Regions from separate parts of the Priestia sp. JSM ZJ58 genome, predicted to be linked through region 1. Evidence: riboswitches for the same ligand, from Rfam matches in the RefSeq annotation. Region 1 holds a riboswitch; each other region holds the start of a gene.

Region 1 (5,602 bases):
TAAGTATGTACCATGATGAGCAGCAGCTTTTACTACTTTCATCCATTCCTCGTGACTATACATAACGCCCGTTGGATTATTTGGGTGACAAATCCATAGTACTTTTATATCCGGAAGAATACTCATAATCAACTCTATATCCCAGCTCCAGCCATTTTCTTCAGCTAAAGGAACGTATGTCACTTCACATCCATACGCTTTACTTGCCTGTTCGTATTCGACAAACGTCGGCTGTACAATCCCCGCTTTCTCTCCTGAAAATAAAGAAGCAATAAGGAAAAAAGCTTCAGCGGCCCCATTTGTGGGCAGCACTTGGGCAGCGGAAACATGATGATGAGCTGCAAGTTTATTTTTTAGTTCTGTTACTTCAGGATCAGGGTAACTAAACGCAGCTTCCTTGAATTCGTTCCACTTTTCGTGAAGAACAAGGGGAGCCCCTAAAGGATTTGTGTTTACGCTAAAGTCTTTTAGATGCGACAAATTCTCGGCCCCTATTGCTTTTAAAAAGACATTGGGGTTAGCTCCATGTGTAGGTAATAGCACTAATAACTCCTCCTAACAAAAGATAGAATAACCACGTAGCATAGACCGTCCTTTTCATAATGAAAACAGCTTGTTCAATATGACCGGGTTGCAGGGGAATGAGTGGTTCGCCCATTTTTGCACGATTAGATTCTATGCCTTTATATGTATTAAGCCCGCCGAGTTGAATACCTAAAAGGGCAGCCACTGCACTTTCCCCGTATCCGCTATTTGGACTTGGATGCTTCTTAGCATCGCGCTTAATCAAACTCGTTACATGCCAAAGAGAATATTGGCTTTTTGCTACATTAACAGCGGTCATCACCACTGCAGTTAACCGACTTGGAATATAGTTTAATACGTCATCGGTTTTTGCACTAAAATAGCCGAACAGAAAGTAGCGGTCATTTTTATACCCAACCATTGAATCGCATGTGTTAATAGCTCGGTAAAAAAAGGCTAGGGCTCCCCCTCCTATAAATGCATAAAAAAGCGGAGCTGTAATACCATCACTTGTATTTTCAGCCACGGTCTCTACCGTCGCTCTGGCAATTTCTCCTTCTGATAAACGGTCCGTATCTCGTCCCACAATCATGCTTACTTCATATCTAGCTTTCTCCATATCTCCTAGCTGAAGCGGCTTTTGCACCTTATAAGCAGCTTCGCTTAAGGAACGAGTGGATATAGTAGTCGCAATCATTACGCCCTCTACTAAAACACCTAGTATAAAATGAACTCCGTACAAAGCATGAAGGAATAAAAAAGGAATAACTCCTGCGAGCACCACCATACTTATCACAAGAAGCAATCCTTTGAATCGTTTTCCTGCGCCTTTATTTAATCTGGAATCCATCCAATAAATCCACTTGCCAAACCAGCGAACGGGATGCGGCCAATTTTCTGGGTCACCTATGATTCGGTCAATGAGTAGAGCAATCGTCATGGCTGTCAGGTGTGCAATCATCGCTTGTGCAATACTCATTTCTTCACCTCTTTTCCTTAAGTGCCTGCTCTAAGCTTATTTTTACCAGCTTGGCTACCGCTTGACCTAAAGCGGTCATAGAGCCTGCATATTCATATAATGGTCCTTGCTGAGACGCTGCAACTGAGATACTGTCCGTAGATGTTCCCGTAGCAATCGTCTTTGTAGCTGGATCTATGACACCCAGCTGTGACAGCGTTTTTGTTTTGGCTTCTGTAGCGGCAATAAAAAGCTGTAAAAACGCCGCATCCGTAAGCCTGCCTTCCACGAAAAAAAACATATTAATTGTACCGGGAGAGGAATAGAAAGGGACAGCTTCGTCAGCTGTAATATCCACTGCGTTTCCTACTCCAGCCGTTATCACGGAAGCTACTCTTACTCCGTAGCCTTCATAACAGTAAATCGCTCTTTCTTTTAACCAAACCGCTGTCATCAACCCTACGATTTGCTCATGGCGCACATTTTCTTTCATCAAATATTGCTCATACTCTAAAGAAGGAGTATCTGAATAATAGTCTTTATGAACAAATCGATTGTAAAAGGTGTCCGTTTCCGTGATGCCTGTTCCTAAAACGCCTGAGCTGTATGTTTTATAAGAAGTCTCGGTTTTCATGATTAAAAGCTCAGGCCGTTCTTCAATTTTAAGATGTGAAAAGGGACCAATCCCCTTTTCGATTCGAACTGGAATATGGTCCCTCTTTTTATTTATTGTACACCTCAGGGTATACTGCTTTTGCTAAGTCCTCTAAGCCATCTACAATACGAGGTCCTAAGCGGTTGATTTTGTTTTGATCAACCTTTTCAATATTCCCCTCTTTTACAGCAGTCATGCTGCTCCAAGCGGGACGCTTCATAATCTCATTTTTGTCTGCATCATACGTTGCGATAATAACGTCAGGGTTTAACTTAACAACTTGCTCTTCAGAAAACTTAACCCAACCCTTTTCACTAGCCGCTACGTTATCAGCACCGATCATAGTAAGCATTTCGTTCATGAACGTACCTTTTCCTGTTGTATAAATCTCAGGAGCTCCCGATACCTCTATCCATACTTTTTTACGATCTTCTTTTGAAATCGTTTTTGCTTTTTTCTCAATTGAAGCTACTTTTTCTTTCATGTCTTTAATTGTTTGATTAGCTTCTTTTGTTTTACCCGTTAATTTACCAATTTGCGTAATAGAATCATAAACCGTATCAAACGTTGTTGAATCTTTTACAACAAATACCGGAATACCCGCACTTTCAATTTGTTTAAATACTTCATCTGAAACGCCCATACTTGAAGCGTGTGCCAGCACTAAATCAGGATTTAAAGCAATAACTTTTTCTGCATTAACGTTCATATCTCCCACCTGCGCTTTTTTCTTTACGCTTTTAGGATAATCATCGTTGCTTGTGACACCGACTAATTCTTTTTCAAGGCCAAGGGCATATACAATCTCCGTATTACTTGGCATTAATGAAACAATTTTCTTAGGCTGTTTTTTCAACGTAATTTCTTTATCACGCGCGTCTTTTACCTTCACTGGAAACGCAGCTTGTGACGTTTGTTCTGTATCTTGCTTCGTTTTTTTATCACTGTTGCTTTGGCTGCCTGCACCGCATGCAGCAAGTACGATGACTAACAGCGCAATAATGGAATACGAAAGCCATTTTTTCATCTAAATACTCCCCCTATATATTGTTCATTGTGAATACGAAACCTCCACGTTAAAGAAAAAGCAAATGATCATGCAAAAAGCAGCGCTATCCCGTTTTTTCCGCTTTGACTATGTATACTGCTCGGCAGCAGCTTCAAAATAAAAAAGCTTTACTTTCAATTGAAAGCAAAGCAGGTAACGTCAAGATAAGCAGGAAAAGAATCCGTTCACTATACTTGATATGTATGTTCATTACCCTGCTTCACCCTTCCTCGAAGGTTTCACAGCTAACAATAAGGCAGGTCTCCTGACTTACGCACAAAGCGCTTACAGTGGCGGGACCGCGCTGGTTTTTCACCAGACTTCCCTTTTCACTCAATCTTTAAATTGAGACCTTATTGCTTTACGATTATTCACTTGTCCTAGTATACCCCACTCATCGAAAAATGGAAATAGCCATTCTCACAAAAAAAGCTGCGAGAATGCTCTCGCAGCTTAGGGAATTAAAGAGTTGCTAAAAATTCACGGACCGCTTCAGGCGTTTTAGCATTTGCACTGTGCAGGTGCGCAATTTTTTCACCGTTTTTATATACAAGAAGAGAAGGAATACCCATTACATTGTTTTCAGCAGAAAGTTCTTCAAACTCATCCTTGTCAATTTTAAACCATGCTTTATCTGTATTTTCGTCAACGATTTCATCAATAAACATATCCAAACGTTTGCAATCAGGACACCACGTTGTCGTAAAAATCCCAACGCTTAGTGTTTCATTCTTAATTTGTTCGCGAAATTGTTTTTCTTCCGTAAATTGTTTCATTGTGTTACCTCCAGCGTCTATTCGTTGCTTCCTACAATTCTATAGTAAGAAGTCTGACTTCATTATAAACGATTTTTTTATCGTTGTGCTAATGTTTCAGCTTATTTAGACCATAACGGTTTTAGACGTAAAAAAATGCTAGCTTAAAAAAGCTAACATTTCGAAATTGTAGAATGTTGTGTCTATTATCAGCTGAACCACTTAGGCGGCATGTTTCGGTTCCAATAAATTTTCCCTAAATCATAATGCTTTTGAAAATTATCTGCGGCCGCATGATAGTGAAAATTAAACCAGTATCCATCTTTTGGAGGATTTTCACGCCGTACATGAAACCGTATTAAGTCCTGACCGGTTTCCCGGTCATATACATGGAAAATCTTTTCACCGTAGCCAGCAGCAGGGTGCTCGCTTATCTCGAGATTCTGAATCGACTGTTCACGTTCAGTGCCAATGTCGGTCAGCACTTCTTCAATTTTAGGTAACACTGCTAGACGAAATTCATCTTCAATGACAGGTCCAATTTTTGTTCCGAATTTTTCCACTGACTGTTTTTCAGCTGATTCCATTGCATACGTAACAAATGATGAAACGTCTTCATATTTTGGTTCTTCATATGGCAAATGAATATCTTCTATAACAGCTGTGACAGGAGTTGTTTCTCTTACATACCCTGCTTTATGTTGCTTGTCCGCTTTTGCATCATCAACGTATAAATATTCTGGTGGAGTGACAAGCCCAAATGTAAATACTGTAATAAATACAATTAGCATTCTTTTTATCCATCTAGGCATTCGTATCTTTCCTTTCTCATCTTTTCCCATATGGTCTTTTCATATTGTAAAATTCATTATCATAACTCACTAGGTATTGTAACATACTTATTAATTTTTTACCTATATTTGCTTATTCATTTATGCTGTCTACGGGCATTTGACGACTTTTCAGTTACCACCTTCCTTCTTCTGTTTGAGGTTGTCACACCGAGCGGAAACCTATACAAGATATTCCTTTTTTGCTGGATGCTTAAACACAAAAGTATTTTTATGTTCAAAAATATATCATACTTTTATGAACTTTAGATGAAATTCATAAAAAAAACTTCCAAAACTTTTTAATTCCTAAAAGGTTTTGGAAGTCTTTTCAATGAGCGTAATTAATTTTACTTTTTTGGTTATTTTTGTATATCAATTGTCCCGTAATGAAATTTTGATGTTTTTCGTTTTTGCACAGTAAATCCATGCTCTTTAAAACGACTGCTTTTCCAATGATCTTTTAGCACGACCTTTTGTTTGGCTACTCTTTTTGCTTCTTGTATAGCCATTGGCGTCAGCGTGGTATACAGTGCTATTGCTTTAATACCGTTAATTCCATTCGATTCCTCAATTTGTTCTTGAAACATAGGATCAAAGTAGACAACATCAAAAGAATTATCTTCACAACACGCCAAAAACGATTCAAAATTTTGATGAACCACGTTTATACGCTTCATTGCATCATTCAACTCTTGTACGTCACTTTCCCAATTTAAAAGTCCTTGTTTGACTAAATAAGCTACATAGCGGTTGCCTTCTAGTCCGACAACTTTCCCACTTTTCCCTACCGCCACGCTCGCCATCATACTATCCGATGCAAGACCAAGT
Region 2 (5,602 bases), 1.0 Mb from region 1:
TCACCTGCGGGAGAAAAAGAATTTCAACCGCTAACTGAACGTGTAAAAGTATTTAAATAAGCAAAAAAAGGCACGGACAAAATTATTTTATTTGAAGCAAGATCCGAACGATTCATCGTTCGGGTTTTTTTATTGGGATGGCAAGCGTAGGTTTTGCGTATGTAGCTGCTTCTAGCGGTTGATCTCGTTATGCCTCAGCCCTTTTGTTATGATAAATAGTTTGAATATTCTTTTATGTTTAATCTAAGAAAAATGCGGTTAAATAAGAGGAGTAGTCCTCAAATCTTCGGTGGAATTTATGCGCTATACATAAGCAATTCAATGATGTTTTGTAAAAAAATAAAGTTTTTAACTTGGTTTTTTAGAGAATATTTGTTAACATATCCACTTGTGAGGTCTTAGTAAGAGGAGGATGATGTAAAGAATCCCATATCGGACGCAAGGGCGTAGATATGTGGAGTGGGAATTTTAAAGGAGGATTTTATGTCTGATCAAGGAAATCAAGGAAAATTTAAAAAATCAATATCGTTACTTGACCTAACGTTAATTGGGATGGGAGCTATTTTTGGTTCCGCCTGGTTATTTGCGGTTAGTAACGTGGCGTCAAAGGCTGGTCCAGCCGGAAGTTTTTCGTGGCTGATTGGCGGAGTCATTATTTTACTTATCGGCTTAGTGTATGCTGAACTTGGAGCAGCGCTGCCGCGTACCGGTGGAATTATCCGTTATCCGGTTTATTCACATGGTCATTTAGTAGGTTACTTAATTTCATTCATTACCATTATTGCTTATACAAGTTTAATTGCCATTGAGGTAACAGCTGTACGTCAGTATGTTGCTGTATGGATTCCTGGTCTAACTAAACATGGTTCTGAATCGCCTACAACGATTGGATGGCTATTCCAGTTCGCGTTATTAACACTATTTTTCATTATTAACTACGTAAGTGTAAAAGCATTTGCTAAGTCAAATGTCATTATATCTGTGTTTAAATATGCGGTTCCTCTTACAATTATCGTCGTGTTAGCTTATCACTTCAAATCAGCTAACTTTACAACTGGCGATTTTGCTCCGTTTGGTTTTAATGGTATTCAAGCAGCCATTTCAACAGGTGGCGTTATGTTTGCTTACTTAGGACTTCACCCTATTGTTTCGGTAGCCAGTGAAGTTAAAAATCCGCAGCGTAATATTCCAATCGCGCTAATTATCTGTATTGTACTTTCAGCGATTATTTACACAGCACTGCAAGTATTGTTCATCGGTAACATCCCGGCTGATATGCTATCAGGAGGATGGGGAACAATTCAAGAGCAATTCTCTTTACCATTTAAAGATATTGCACTTATTTTAGGCCTTGGCTGGTTAGTAACGCTTGTTATTTTTGATGCTATTTTATCACCAGGCGGTAACGGAAACATCTTTATGAATACAACTTCTCGTCTAGTTTATGCTTGGTCTCGTAATGGAACACTATTTAAACGTTTCTCAAAAGTAGATAAGAAAACAGGAATTCCACGTGCGTCACTATGGCTATCATTTGGAATGTCCGTATTCTGGACACTGCCATTTCCTTCTTGGGAAGCGCTAGTAAACGTATGTTCAGTAGCACTTATTCTGTCTTATGCTATCGCACCAATTTCAGCTGCAGCATTCAGAGTAAATGCAAAAGATCTTAAAAAACCTTTCAAATTAAAAGGCATGAGCATTATTGCTCCTGTTTCATTTATCTTCTGTTCATACATCGTATACTGGTCAGGATGGACAACAATTTCTTGGCTGCTAGGATCACAGCTTCTAATGGTTGTTATCTACGTAGCGTTTAAGAAATACGTACCAACTGACGTTGTGAAATTTGCACAGCAGCTTAAATCTGCTTGGTGGCTAGTTGCTTATTATATTATTATGCTTGTTATCTCTTATCTAGGTTCATTTGGTGGAGGACAAGGTGTGTTAAGCAACCCACTTGACTTAATTTTAATTGCTCTTGTTTCACTCGGTATTTTCTACTGGGCGAAATACACAGGTTTACCAAAAGCAGTTATCGATACAGATGATTAATAAAAAACACGGCATGAATTCATGCCGTGTTTTTCGTTTGTATAGGCGTGTACTCTATTTATTTATCAAACAGCCATGTTTTTAATATAGCAGCATACTCACGAAAGTAGGCTTGAAGTTTAATTGAATTTGGTGTCTTTGCGCCTAAAGGATAAACATCAAAACCTTGGCGCTTTGCAATAATAGAAGCGCGAAACAGATGAAAATCACTGCTAACAAGCACGATTCGTTTATCTTGAATATCAACTTTCTTTTTGGTGAAAGTAAAATTCTCAAAAGTAGAAGTTGACTGACCCTCTTTTATAATTCGATTCTTTTTAATTCCTGCTTTTCGTAGAAAACGGTAGGCTGCCTCTGCTTCAGAAATTTCTTCATCAGATCCTTTTCCACCCGTTACGATAACTTTTGTTTGTTTATGAGTCTTTAAATAAGATAAAGCTGTTTTTGCTCGCTCTTTTAAACTAGGAGACATTTGATCACCATCTACTTTAGAACCTAAAACGAGGACATAATCTGCGTTTTGTGGAACAGACTTGTGAGCAGTTTGATACATACAAAAAGATATAATTACTATATAAAGAACAAGCGAACCAATAAAGGTATAAATCATTTTTTTCTTCAACTGTGAGCACCTTCCTAGCTATTTCATAAGATGTTTGGAAAATAATTGTTATTATAGCATACGAGACCCAAATAAGTATAAACACAGTAATATATAATAATAGAAGAAAATCGTTATTGTGAATGGCTATAAAATTCGTTACAATAAAGAATAAATGATTTTAAAAGTGCCTCTAAGGAGGATAATAGGGAAATCGGTGAGAATCCGGTGCAGCCCCCGCTACTGTAAATGTGGATGAACCTGCAAAGACCCACTAGTCAAACTAGGAAGGGTGCAGAAGTAAAATGAAGCATAAGCCAGGAGACCTGCTTTTAAAAACCCCTTATTTTTCGGTGGGAGAAATAAGTCAAGACAATGTGTTAATGAGCGCATGACCAAACCTTGACTTTTACAGTTAAGGTTTTTTTATGTGGTAGGGAGTGGATAAAGTGAAAAAAGGAAAACCTCTTATGATTCAAGGAACGCATTCAGACGCTGGAAAAAGCATGATTGCTACAGCATTTTGCCGTATTTTTAAAGAAGACGGCTATCAAACTGCACCGTTTAAATCGCAAAACATGGCGCTCAATTCATACATTACAATGGATGGAAAAGAAATTGGCAGAGCGCAGGGAATTCAAGCAGAAGCTGCTGGAGTAGAAGCAACAACTAATATGAACCCTATTTTAATTAAACCAACTCGTGATCATGAATCTCAAATTGTCGTTCATGGAAAGCCGCTTCGTAATATGTTTGCTTTTCAGTATCGGCAAGAATTTTTTAATGAAGGTTTGAACGTTATCACTGAGTCTTATAAAGAGCTTGCCAGTCATTATGATCGAATTGTGATTGAAGGTGCTGGAAGTCCTGCTGAAGTCAATTTGAACGATCGGGAACTGGTAAATATGCGCGTAGCAAAGATAGCCCAAGCGCCTGTTGTGTTAGTAGGAGATATTGATAAAGGAGGGGTTTTTGCGAGTCTGGTGGGTACTCTTCAATTGCTTCCAGATGAACATAAACCTAGAGTAATTGGAGTGTTAATCAATAAATTCCGAGGAGACTTAGAGCTTTTAAAACCGGGGTTGAAGTGGTTTGAAGAATACACGGGAGTTCCGGTACTAGGAGTGATTCCTTATATGCACGACGTGGAAATTGACGCTGAAGATTCGCTATCACTCAGAAATTACTCAACGCTTGTGAATCCGTTAAAAGAAATCGATATTGCGGTTATCTCGTATCCTCGCATCTCAAATTTTACGGACATTGATCCTCTAAGCTTAGAAGAAGACTGTCATGTGAGACTTGTAACCAAGCCATCACAACTAGGTACGCCTGATTTAATTGTTTTACCAGGAAGCAAAAATACGATTGAAGATGCGCAGTTTTTACAAGAAAGCGGCCTGGATCTAGCCATTAATCAAGTCTTGAACGCAACGAACGCTCACGTTATTGGCATCTGCGGGGGATATCAAATGTTAGGCGAGACAATTACGGACCCCGATGCAGTAGAGTCCCGGATTGAATCTATTAAAGGGCTGTGTTTGCTTCCAGTGGAAACCGTTATGACAACCAGCAAAAAAACAGAAAGAGTTTCTGGATATGTTCAGTTAGAGAGTGAGAAGGTTTCAATTGAAGGCTATGAAATTCATATGGGAAAGACGATTTCTAAAAGCATGACGGAAGCCTTTGCGGTGGTAGATGATCAAAAAGAAGGAACGGTTAAAGACAACATCATTGGCACGTATGTTCATGATGTGTTTCATAACGATGCTTTGCGCAGAGCTTTGCTTAATCAAATTCGTAAACATAAAAAATTGCCGCCTATTACGGATACATTCAACAGTCGCCTGCAAAAAGAGGAGTCTTTTTCAAAAGCAGCAGCATATGTGAGAGAAGCTGTAGATATGGAAAAGCTGTATCATTTAATAGACAACTATAAAAGCCCGGAGCAAGCACAAAAAGTGTAGCTTGTAGAGGTTTTCGCTTGTTTTTTCACCGAGAACTTTAGTACGCTATTCTACGTTGCCTAGTTCAACAGTCTAGCACTCGTAACAAATAAAAGATGATTGTTTCCAATACTATGTAGGATGGAAACATGGTTTATGGACAGGAAAATGAATGGTTAATGTAATGTAAAACATCACGCCTCGTTTCCTAGAGGAGCTGAAAGTATTGATTTTTAAACGTATTTTTTTAAACAAAGCATCTATTTTATACATAGTCAGTTTATTTATTGTATGTACTTCGGTGATTATGGGAGTATTTATTGGTACAGTTTCGTTAACCGTAGGAGATACAATCAAAATTATTATTGGCCACCTTACCGGACTATCCTTATATCATGGTCCGGAAAACATGGATTTAATCATTTGGCAAATTCGTTTTCCAAGAGTACTGGTGGCATTTTTAGTAGGAGCTTCGCTTTCAATAGCAGGGGCTGCCTTTCAAGGGCTATTAAGAAACTCTCTTGCGGATCCTTACACGATCGGAGTTTCCTCAGGTGCAACCCTTGGCTCTGTCATGGCAATTTATTTTCACTGGAGTATTTTTGGTTTGTCTATCTTCACGCTGCCTGTAGTCGGCATCGTATCTGGTTTTATTACTCTTCTTTTAGTTTTTGGTATTACGAAACTCGCAAGCGGCAATTTGGCCAATGAAACCATCATCTTAGCGGGGATTATTTTATCATCCTTTATGAGCGCGCTTATTTCATTAATTGTAGCTCTTTCTCCTGAAGAAGATGTAAGGCAGGTTTTATATTGGCTAATGGGAAGCGTATCAATGAGAGGATGGTCGCATATTCAAATTTTAGGGCCGTTCTTTTTAGTCGGTACGATTATGCTGCTGTTACATGTGAAAGAGCTGAACGGCTTAGCATTTGGCGATCAATCCGCTCAATTTATGGGGATAGACGTAAAGAAGAAAAAAAGAATGATTTTAATAGGT
Region 3 (5,602 bases), 2.8 Mb from region 1:
TGCTTTATATCCGTTTGTAATAAAGTCATTTCGTGCGCGAAGCTTTTCGTCTGTACGCCAGTATTCAAATACTTCATCTTGTTTTCCTTTTGGTACAAGACTTGATAAAACATATGAATACGAATGATTATGAACCACTTCTTGCTGCGCTAAAATAATCATTAGAGCGTTAATCGAAGAATCGGTTACATAGTCAGCTACTTTGCTAGCATAATCTGATTGAATACTGTCCAGTAGCGCCAGCAGGCCAATAATTTTTAGAAAGCTCTCTTGTTCGTCAGCGGTTAACTGAGGGAACTGTTTAATATCTTGACCCATATTAATTTCAAACGGCGTCCAGAAATTAGCTAGCATACGCTTGTATTTAGGGAACGCCCATGAAAATCGGACGTCATCCCAGTTTAGAATATTGGAGCTCTTGCCGTTGATGATTCCTGTCGAACGGTTCGGAGCTGTTTCGTTCATTAATTCTCGTTTTAACATGCTTGTCATCAATTATTCACTCCTTTTAACTATGACAGCTTTCACATTCTTCAATGACTTCACTTGATGTTGAACGTACGTAATAGGTCGTTTTTAATTTTTCTTTCCATGCCGTCATATGAAGATCCAGCAGCTCTTTTGCTCGGATATCATTTTGTACATATAAATTGAATGAAATAGATTGATCAATATGACGCTGGCGCTTGGCGTTTTGCTTAATGCTCCAGTGCTGATCAATTAAATAAACGGACTTATAATACCAGTTTGTTGCTGGCGATAAATCTGGTGCCGTCACTGGGATTTTATAGTTTTTCTTTTCCTCTGAATAAAACTTACGGAAAATCGGATCAATACTTGCCGTAGAACCCGCGATAATAGATGTTGATGAATTAGGTGCTACAGCCATTAAATATCCATTTCTTATCCCATTGCTTTGAACTTCGCTACGCAGTTCACTCCACGCTTCGCTCGTGTATTCACGTGTTTCAAAATAAGCGCCTGACTCAAAATCTGAGCCTTTAAATAATGGATATGCGCCTTTTTCTTTAGCTAAGTTCATGCTTGCCTGCACGGTTAAGTAAGAAATTTGTTCATACAATTCATCGCAATATGCTACCGCTTCATCTGTCTCCCATGCTATTTTCTTTAAGGCAAGCAAATGGTTCCAGCCAAATGTGCCAAGCCCTACTGCGCGGTACTTTTGATTCGTTAGCTTTGCTTGAAGTACCGGCAAATCATTTAACTCAATAACATTATCAAGCATGCGTACTTGAATTGGAATTAAACGTTCAAGTACATCTTCAGTTACGGCTCTCGCTAAGTTAATAGAAGAAAGATTACATACAACAAAATCGCCCGGATTCTTTGTAATAATAATTTTTCCGTCTTCCGTAATTTCCTCTGTTACGACCGTTGTACTTTGGTTTTGCGTGATTTCTGTACATAAGTTACTGCAGTAAATCATGCCCGCGTGTCGGTTTTGATTAGCTCGGTTAACCGTATCACGATAGAACATATAAGGAGTTCCGGTTTCAAGCTGCGAAAGCATAATGCGCTTGAAGATCTCAATAGCAGGCACTGTTTCTCTTGAAAGCTGTTCATTGTTTACACACTCAGCGTAACGAGTGCGGAACGAACCGCTGCCTTCTTCTTCATCATAAAAATCTTCTAACGAGTAGCCCATCAGCGTACGAACTTCGTGAGGATCGAATAAGTGCCAGTCTTCACGTGCTTCTACTTTTTCCATAAACAAATCTGGCAAACATACGCCAGTGAATAAATCATGCGTGCGCTGGCGTTCATCACCATTGTTCAAACGCGCGTCTAAGAATGAAAAAATGTCTTTATGCCAAACATCTAAATATACAGCAATAGCTCCTTGTCGTTGACCTAGCTGATCGACACTTACAGCCGTATTATTTAGCTGTTTCATCCATGGAATTGTTCCTGATGATACGCCTTTAAAACCTTTTATATCACTTCCTCGACTTCTAATATGACCGAGGTAGACACCAATTCCGCCTCCATTTTTACTAAGCGTGGCCAAATCTGTATTGCTATCATAAATACCGCGTAAGCTGTCATCAATCGTATCAATAAAGCAGCTAGATAGCTGTCCGTAGCTCTTTCCTGCGTTTGAGAGTGTTGGTGTGGCAACCGTCATATATAGACTAGAAAGCGCCCAGTACGCTTCTTTTACTAATGCTGTTCGATTTTCTTTCTTTTCTTGAGACATCAGCGTCATAGCAATGATAAGAAAACGTTCTTGCGGTAATTCGTATACACGCTTATCATGTGATGTCGCTAAATAGCGATCTGCTAATGTCAGCAATCCAATGTATGTAAATAAACGATCGCGTTCAGGAATAATGACTGAAGCAATTTCATTAATTTCTTCTTCTGTATATGTTTTTAATAGCTGTTTATTATAAATGCCGATTTTTGTTAGTTCTTGAATAAGCTGATAAAACGAACCGTACTTCTCTTTTTTATCATAACCTCGGTTGTCCGCTGCTTTTCGATATAGTTCGTTTAAGTAGACGTCTGCCGCCACGTACGTCCAATCTGGTTCTTCCATTGAAATACGCTCTAGGGCTGCCAAAATTAGTACGTTTGCAACCTTTTCGTCCGTCATATTTTCCTTTACTGTAACAGTTTGAATAACCTTTTCCTCATACAAAGAAAAATCAAGTTGCGTAAATTCTTTTTTTAAACGTTCAATATATGCAGTTAATTCATGTAGAATTGTAGGCTTTAATGTATTCACCATAAATATGGCTCCTCTCTTCACTTCAAAATAAAAAATCGCTCACCGTACCTCGGTGAGCGAATAGAACGAAGATAGAAGAAGACACTAAGTCTTTTCTCAATCCTCGCTCTACCCTCTCACCTCCCGAAGAAGATAAAACGACATAAAAAAGGCAGGTCTCCTGACTTATGCTTCTTTTTACTTTAAGGCCTTCCCATGATGTTTACTCACAGTGGATCTCCTTATTTCATCAGCATTCACAGTTGCGGGGACAGCTTTGGATTTTCACCAAATTCCCTTTTAAGTCTTTTTATCAGACACCTTTTTCACTGGAAAACACAAAATATAGTATTTTATTATTGTTTAACAAACAACATATTGTGTTATGTTATAAACACATTATATAGGACAACTTAGAAAACTATCAACCTATTTTCAAAAATAATTTTGTTTTTTACGATAAAATCCTTCGACTTTTTTCATCAAACTACTCCATCATAACATGTTTTGACACGCTTGATGGAACAATGTGCTCTTTTTAAAAAATTTGTCCTATTTTTCTACTAAACATTGCCAACATCAATAAAAAAACCGTTTTTCATAAAAAACGGTTTTTAATTATTTGTATTCTTTTTCAAATGCTGTGATTGTTTTGATAAACTTTTTATCAATATCGTATCCTATCCCCGGTTTTTCCTTCACCTTTATTACTCCGGCTTCTACCTCTACTTCGGGCTTAATAATATCTTTTTCCCAATAGCGAGACGACGCAGAAATGTCACCTGGTATCGTGAAAGAAGGCAGTGTGGCAAGGGCGATGTTATGAGCTCGTGAAATCCCGGCTTCTAACATTCCGCCAACCCAAAGCCTTACACCGTGTAGGGCGCATAAATCATGAATTTTTTTTGCTACAGACATTCCGCCAACTCGACCGATTTTCACATTGATAATCTTGCAGCTTTTTTGTTCGATTGCATGACGTGCATCTTCATAGCTCACAATACTTTCATCTAAGCAAATCGGCGTCTTCATTTGCTTTTGTAATAATCGATGATCAAGGATATCATCCGAACTTAACGGCTGTTCGATCATCATTAAATTCAATTCATCTAGTTTTTTCAATGAATCACTATCGCTTAACGTATAGGCTGAATTGGCATCAGCCATAAGAGGAATGCTTGGAAATTCATCTCGAATTTGTTTCAGTAGCTCATAGTCAGCGCCTGGCTTAATTTTCACTTTAAAGCGCTTATAACCATCTTTCATATAAGTCTTTATTTGTTCTTTCATGATGGAAATATCATTTAAGCCAACTACCACTCCAGCTTCTACAGCAGGCCTTATTCCGCCAATTACTTCAGCTAAGGGCTTATTTTGGCGCTTTGCATACAAATCCCATACAGCACAGTCCAAAGCTGCTTTAGCCATGTTGTTCCGCTTTAGAGGTTTGAATAACTTTTGAACATCCTCTGGTTTTTGAAGCTGCTGGTGAAGAAGCGAAGGAATTAAAAAATCGTCTAACATATGAAAACATGTCTGAATCGTTTCTTCCGTATACCAAGGAGATGAAAAAGCAACGACTTCTCCCCATCCTGTAAATCCTTTTTCATCTTCTACTTCAAGCAAAATCAATTCTCGATCCTGGACCGTACCATAGCTTGTTGAAAAAGGAGAAAGAAGCTTCATGTCAATTTTATAAAGATGTACTTTTTTGATAATCATCGATTAAATCCCTTTCTGTATGAACGATGATAGCTTCCGGCGTATGATTTTATTAGAGGCCGTTCGCGGCAGCTCCTCTACTCGAACGAAATACTTTGGAAGTTTGTACTTTGCTAAAAATTGTTGAATGTGTAAAGATAACTCTTCATCTGAAACGTCTTCGTTTATAACAATGCATGCTGCAGGAACTTGTCCCCATTTTCCATCGGCTACTCCCGTTACACCGGCCTCTTTAACAGCGGGATGCTTCAACAAAACATTTTCAATTTCAGCTGGATATACATTTTCTCCACCTGAAATAATAAGGTCCGAACGTCTGTCTAATACATATAGAAAACCTTCTTCATCCACTTTCCCGATATCTCCTGTATAGAACCAGCCTTGTTGAAGGGCTTTTTTAGTAGCTTCAGGTTTATTTAAATATCCTTTTGTAACATTTGGACCTTTAACAATGATTTCTCCTGCTTCACGTGTTTCATTTCCATTCTCATCTACAATTTTCATTGCACACGGAAATAATGGTTTACCTGCTGATCCCAGTTTTCGCAAACTATCTTCAGGTGAAAGCGTAACGAACTGTGAAGATGTTTCTGTCATTCCATACGTTTGATAAACAGGAATTTCTTTATTCACACAAGCCTCTAAAATAGTAAGCGGTGCGGGTCCTCCTCCTAAAAGCATACAGCGAAATGTATTTGGGTATTTACGTTCAGCTAATTCATCCAGCATATTCGATAGCATGGAAGTGACAACCGAAATAATTGTTACTCCTTTGTTTTCAATGGCTTCATTCACCGCTCTTGCTTCAAATCGTTCTTCTAAAATGATTTTCATTCCGTAAAAGACGCTCCGCATTAAAATGGATAATCCGCTAATATGAAACAAAGGAACCGCTATAAGCCAGCAGTCTTTTTCATTTAATCCTAAATTAAGCGCTGAACCAATGGAACTCCACCAGTGATTTCCATATGTCTGCAGCACTCCTTTTGGATTACCTGTTGTTCCAGACGTATACATAATGGTGAACGTCTCCTCGAGATTCCACGTTTTCTGAAAATACGTTTCTGTTTCTGGAGAACTTTTTAAAGAAGATAAAGGAAGCTGAGTAATGGAACTTTGGAACTCTCTCGTTAAAAATGCTTCATCCGT
Region 4 (5,602 bases), on a different contig from region 1:
GACTCCTACTATAAAAAAAGGAAGCCGACTACCATAAGGCAATCGGCTCACACATGTAGGATATTGATTTAACACTAACAAAGTACAACACAACACTAGTAATTATATAATATATTTCATTATTTTGAAAGCGATTTCATATATATTTTTAAAAATATTTTGTTACTTGTTTTTTACAGAAAAGAACCACGTTTCAGCCAATTCGAAACGTGGTTCTTTTCTGTAAGGACTTGCCCTACAGGCTATAAATGTAAGTTACGTTCATTATAGCATGAGCCCATATACAGATTCCATGGTAATTACTGTATGATCTCGTTACGTTACGACTCGTTGTATTTTTCTGTCCATGTGCAGCGTATTCCATGGTTCATCCTGTTCAGCTAGCCTTTTGATAAAGCCTTGTGAAGCCCAAAAAGGAATAGCGCCAGGTAAAAAAGGATGAGTATGCAGATACAGCGTGTCATAAAAATGACTTTGGGCAAATTGTTCAACTGCTTTTAACAGCTGCTGTCCAATGCCTAGACGCCGGTACGCTGGATCGACATAGCATTTTACAATCTCAGCTGCAGTTCTATGTTCATATCGCTCTTTTAATGCATGAAACCGTCCATCGTAAGCGTATAAACCAATGGTTCCAATTACTTGTTGATTTTCCGTAACAGCTGCAAAAAAAGCAGCGTCTTTCGCTTGAACGTAATGTTCATTAAAATGAAGCAAATCCACAGGAAGCCGATTTTTTTCCAGCATAGGAAATAGCTCATTCCGCATATTCATGACAAACTGAATCACTTCAGCATCCTTTTCTTTTACTTCTTTAATTTGATACATTTGTACTTCATGCACGTTTACTGTCACATCCTTTTAGCGATCATTGTATACTTTTTCTTTTCTCTGCTTATGCTGCAATGTTAACTACGGCGTTACGTCTAAATGCTGAGTCAGCATATAATACTCGCTTGGATTTGTTGTCCAGTTTTTCACTTTTTGATTATAAGCAACAACAATGTTTGGATGTACAATCGATGACGTCAGCATTTTTCTATTAATCAAAGCGGTTGCTTGTTTGGCTAACTGATCTCGTTTTGCGTCATCTACTGTTGAATTTAACTGTTCTATCATTTTTGTTAGCGTATCATCATTAATCCGGCTGGCATTTAAACCACCGCCGGGCAAATAGTTCGTACTTAAATAATAGCTGGCATCTCCTCTAGGTGCTGTGATAAGGCTGTACAATGCTAAATCCCAATCATCTTTTGCCATTACATATTCATCGCTATCTTCAACTAGGTGAATCTTAATAGTAATTCCTAACTCTTTGGCATTAGACTGTATAAGCTGAGCAATTAAAGGCAGTTCTGGCAAAGAACTATATGTGACAAGAGAGAGCGATAGTGGCTTTCCATTTTTGATTGCTTTGTCATTTTTGATTTGATAGCCTGCTTTCTCTAAATATTTTTTAGCAGATGTCATACCTCTTTGCTCATTAGCAGTACTATCAGCAAAAGGAAATTGGGGTAAAAATGGACCTCGAGCCGCTGCCGCTTGATTGTTCATGATGCTGCTAACAATTTCTTTTCGGTTCAATAAGGTATCGATAGCTTTTCTTACATTTTCGTCTTTTAATGCGTCATTAGTTTGATTGTAAAGCAATAAATGGGTGCGCACACTAGGTACTCCACTTACTTTAAAAGACGGATCTGTTTGTAAAGTGCCCAAGCTTTCTAAAGGCGGGCGATAAATAATATCGGCTGTTCCAGATTGAAGAGCAGCAACTCGCGCATTAGCATCTTCGTTAAATCCAAAGATCGCACTTTTCAATTTCACTTTTCCACCCCAATAATTTTCATATCTTTCTAATTTTACTTGATTTCCTTGATCAAAAGACAAGACGCGAAATGGACCCGTACCAATGGGCTTCTTAGCTATATTAGAAGCATTAACATCTATAATAGCTGTATTTGGATGCACTAATTCAGAAGGAAATTTAGGCATTGGTTCTTTTAATGTAATTGTCAGCGCATGACTGTTCGCTTTCATTTCTTTAATATTTAAAGCGTTTTTCATCGCATAACTTTGGTCTATCGTTCTTTGAAGAGAAGACTTAACGGCATTTGCATCCAGCGCTTTTCCGTTTTGAAACGTGATGTTCTTTCTTATCATAAATGTCCATGTAAGGCCGTTATCTTTCGTTTCCCACTTTTCAGCAAGCCAAGGCTTTATTTTTAAATCGTCGTTGATTTTAACAAGCGTCTCCCCTACTCCCCCACGAACTGCTGTATAATTATCGTCCGTATGAGGATCAAGCGTTGCAGATGTAAAATTAAATAAAAACGTCACACTTTTATCCGTTTTCTTTCTTTCTTTTATACTTACGCTCTCTTCATTAGGAGCGCAAGCAGTGAGGCAAAGTAACATGAGAAATATCATAGATACAAGTTTTTTATTATTTATCATTCATTTTTCCACCTTCTATTTTAATACACAAAAAAAGCACTTCTAAAAAGAAGTGCTTGCCTTCACAACAAATTCAGATAAACGTATCCCTTGTTTATCGTATTTTTGATTCTGCCAAAACACCTCCCTATCCTCGTAGGTTATTGTGTGCTGCGATTTATGGCAGGTCTCCTGGCTTCAAGTCACTGCCTTATACCGCCTTCCCGTCTCTAAATAGACAGTGGCTTTTTGACATAAGGCTCCTTGTTACAGTGGCGGGACCGCTCCGGATTTTCACCGGATTCCCTTTTAAGGCAATTGAAAAACAATTGCCACCATAAAAGCTGGTTATTTAATTTAGTAGCGTGCTCTTGAAACTCTAGAAGTGGAAGCTGATGGTGAAATATCTTTATCATCAAATCCAGTGGCAATAACGGTTACCATCATTTCGTCCTTTAAATCTTCATTAATCACAGATCCAAAAATCATATTTAAGTCCTGATCAGAAGCGGACGTGACAATATCTGCTGCTTCCTGTACTTCGTAAAGACTCAGGCTGCTGCCGCTCGTAATGTTCAGCAGCACGCCTCTTGCTCCATCAATCGATGCATCTAGCAGCGGACTAGAAATCGCTTTTTTCGCTGCTTCAATTGCTCGATCTGATCCCGAAGCTCGTCCGATACCCATAAGCGCAAATCCTTGATTAGACATAATTGTTTTTACATCAGCAAAGTCAAGGTTAATCAGCCCTGGAACAGCGATTAAATCTGAAATACCTTGAATACCTTGGCGAAGAACATTATCTGCTTCACGGAATGCTTCAAGCATAGGTGTCTTTTTATCAACGATTTCAAGCAAACGGTCGTTTGGAATGACAATAAGGGTATCTACCGATTCATTCATCGCAGTAATACCGCCTACTGCTTGCTTGGTACGTTTATTTCCTTCAAACTTGAAAGGACGAGTAACTACTCCAATTGTTAAAGCATTTAGTTCACGGGCAATTTGGGCAATAACCGGAGCTGCTCCAGTACCAGTGCCTCCCCCCATGCCAGCTGTTACGAATACCATATCTGCGCCTTGCAGTACTTCTTGAATTTGCTCTCTGCTTTCTTCTGCAGCTTCTCTTCCTACTTCTGGATTAGCTCCTGCACCTAATCCTCGCGTTAATGCCGCACCAATCTGCATTTTCACATCTGCTTTAGATAAATTAAGCGCCTGAGCATCCGTATTAACGGCGATAAATTCTACCCCTTGTACACCATGTTCAATCATACGGTTAACGGTGTTATTTCCTCCACCGCCGACTCCAATTACTTTAATTCGCACTAATGGCGATACATCTCCATCAAATCCAAACATTCTAAGTTCCTCCTCAATGATCAAAATTACTTTCTCTTATTATCCGAAAAAACACGTGAAGAACCTTTTACTCCTATGTTTAACGCGTAACTGTTCTTTTGTTTTACAGATTTTATACATTTCTCTTTTAACCTTTAAATCTTTACATCTTTATGTAAAATTATTGTTGTTCCGAAGTTAGTACGCCGAACTCTTTTTTGGTTTTCCCACTCAAAACGGTATATAAGCTTATTGTATCATTCATTTGACAGATGTCTGTATTTAATTTTGAGTAAGATGTGACTAAGAGAATAATATTTTTATAGACAAAATGAGAAAAAGCCCTTAGAAATAAGGGCTTCTCTAGATAATAAACCATTTTATAATTTCCCAGTTAAGAATTGAGCTTCTCCCATACCAAAGCTCCAGTCAGCATTACCGTTTTCAACAATTGAAATCATAATGTCGCTTGGCTGAATTCCGCAGCTTTCTCCCAGCTCTTTTACAATTAATTTGTAAAGAGCTTGTTTTTGCTCTTCTGTTCGCTGTTTGCTCGTCACACTTATAATAACCAAATCCTTGCTTCTCTCAAAGCCAAGACCTGTATCTTCAATAATCATTTCATGAGCAGGATGCTGATGTACAATTTGATAACGATCGCGTTCTGGGACGCCAAAGGCTTCTAGCATCGCTCGATGAGTAGCGTCTAGTAATGTTTTTAACTCTTTTTCGTCTCTTCCTTCTATTACATCAAATCTAAGTAATGGCATACTAAGTAACCTCCAGCTTTTTGTCTAATGTATTATTGCTTTATCATATCACAACTATCATTTGTAAAAAAAAGATACGCTATTCACAATGTGCTCTCTAGTGAAAGAGACCTCAAACTCTTCAATAAAAGCTGAACCTAATAAAAAGAAATGAGCAGCATAACGGCTCATTTCATTAGTACAAAAATATTTATAATAAGAGCTAAAATACATGCAGATACAATGGCAATGAGTACGTTCATCACAAGGTTTTGCGAGGATGTTTTAGCTTGTTTTTTCATATCAGCCCGACTCATCTGTTGCTTTTCATGATCACTTTTAGACATCACGTAGCCTCTCCTATTCATCAAAATGTCAGCAGTGTATAAATGATTTTTGAGAAACCTTGATCCAGTTCTTTTGTATAAACAGCAGCACATGCAGGTTATCATCAGTTATTTTAGCATGTTTTGTCAAATAAGTGGACTATGTAGCGCTTCAATTTAGTATTCACAGCCAAATATATTTAAATTCGTTGCTTTTCTCTTCTTTTCTCGCTATTGTTTGAGAAGAAGGATAATTAGATACGATAAAGGATGATACGATATTGAATAACCATACGCAGCTGCCTCAGTATATCTACACATACGCATGCAGCGAAGAGGAACTCTCACTATGTCAATTAGAGAGACGCTCTCTTTTTGAAATTGAAACTGAGAAACCTATCATAAAAAGCGCCGTTAAACTTGATCCAAGCAGAAGCCCTTTTATCAAAGAGCGATTAGATATTATGTATGAATCAGATGACCTTGCAGATATTTGCAAACAAGTAGAAGATATTGACCTTGGAGATCAAACATTTAAACTCATTTTTATGAAAATTAATGACTTAGAAAAAGATCAAAAAATAAGCTATAAAGGTCAGCGTGCGATTGAACGTGATGTGGGTTGGCATTTTGTAGCAGAAGCAGACTTGCATAACCCTGACCATTTGTTTGGAATTGTTCCATTTGGAGGACGCTGGTATTTTGGAAAATATCAAAAAAGCGAAGCTGTATGGCTGCATCATTTGAAGAAAC

Evidence for each region. Region 1 has a riboswitch for cobalamin ahead of ACH6EI_RS14775 (ABC transporter substrate-binding protein). Riboswitches for the same ligand answer to the same signal wherever they lie in the genome.
Region 2: it holds a riboswitch for cobalamin, as region 1 does, so the genes downstream of both, ACH6EI_RS09585 (cobyric acid synthase) here and ACH6EI_RS14775 (ABC transporter substrate-binding protein) in region 1, are expected to answer to the same signal.
Region 3: it holds a riboswitch for cobalamin, as region 1 does, so the genes downstream of both, ACH6EI_RS00085 (ribonucleoside-diphosphate reductase subunit alpha) here and ACH6EI_RS14775 (ABC transporter substrate-binding protein) in region 1, are expected to answer to the same signal.
Region 4: it holds a riboswitch for cobalamin, as region 1 does, so the genes downstream of both, nikA (nickel ABC transporter substrate-binding protein) here and ACH6EI_RS14775 (ABC transporter substrate-binding protein) in region 1, are expected to answer to the same signal.

What each region holds. Positions count from the first base shown of each region.
Region 1 is NZ_JBISEM010000001.1:2,797,825-2,803,426, forward strand. Features, by position in the region: gene cobD (threonine-phosphate decarboxylase CobD) at 1-543, opposite strand, end outside; gene cbiB (adenosylcobinamide-phosphate synthase CbiB) at 518-1,504, opposite strand; gene ACH6EI_RS14770 (adenosylcobinamide amidohydrolase) at 1,509-2,117, opposite strand; gene ACH6EI_RS14775 (ABC transporter substrate-binding protein) at 2,206-3,165, opposite strand; cobalamin riboswitch at 3,425-3,557, opposite strand; gene ACH6EI_RS14780 (thioredoxin family protein) at 3,648-3,962, opposite strand; gene ACH6EI_RS14785 (YpjP family protein) at 4,151-4,753, opposite strand; gene ACH6EI_RS14790 (class I SAM-dependent methyltransferase) at 5,134-5,602, opposite strand, start outside.
Region 2 is NZ_JBISEM010000001.1:1,785,700-1,791,301, forward strand. Features, by position in the region: gene ACH6EI_RS09570 (nitroreductase family protein) at 1-60, shown strand, start outside; gene ACH6EI_RS09575 (APC family permease) at 484-2,055, shown strand; gene ACH6EI_RS09580 (YdcF family protein) at 2,114-2,677, opposite strand; cobalamin riboswitch at 2,825-3,004, shown strand; gene ACH6EI_RS09585 (cobyric acid synthase) at 3,097-4,623, shown strand; gene ACH6EI_RS09590 (FecCD family ABC transporter permease) at 4,829-5,602, shown strand, end outside.
Region 3 is NZ_JBISEM010000001.1:15,816-21,417, reverse strand. Features, by position in the region: gene ACH6EI_RS00090 (ribonucleotide-diphosphate reductase subunit beta) at 1-492, opposite strand, end outside; gene ACH6EI_RS00085 (ribonucleoside-diphosphate reductase subunit alpha) at 509-2,752, opposite strand; cobalamin riboswitch at 2,886-3,071, opposite strand; gene menC (o-succinylbenzoate synthase) at 3,350-4,453, opposite strand; gene ACH6EI_RS00075 (o-succinylbenzoate--CoA ligase) at 4,457-5,602, opposite strand, start outside.
Region 4 is NZ_JBISEM010000005.1:100,868-106,469, forward strand. Features, by position in the region: gene ACH6EI_RS25375 (GNAT family N-acetyltransferase) at 316-843, opposite strand; gene nikA (nickel ABC transporter substrate-binding protein) at 913-2,454, opposite strand; cobalamin riboswitch at 2,598-2,788, opposite strand; gene ftsZ (cell division protein FtsZ) at 2,791-3,795, opposite strand; gene ACH6EI_RS25390 (tautomerase family protein) at 4,155-4,544, opposite strand; gene ACH6EI_RS25395 (hypothetical protein) at 4,712-4,870, opposite strand; gene ACH6EI_RS25400 (TRM11 family SAM-dependent methyltransferase) at 5,131-5,602, shown strand, end outside.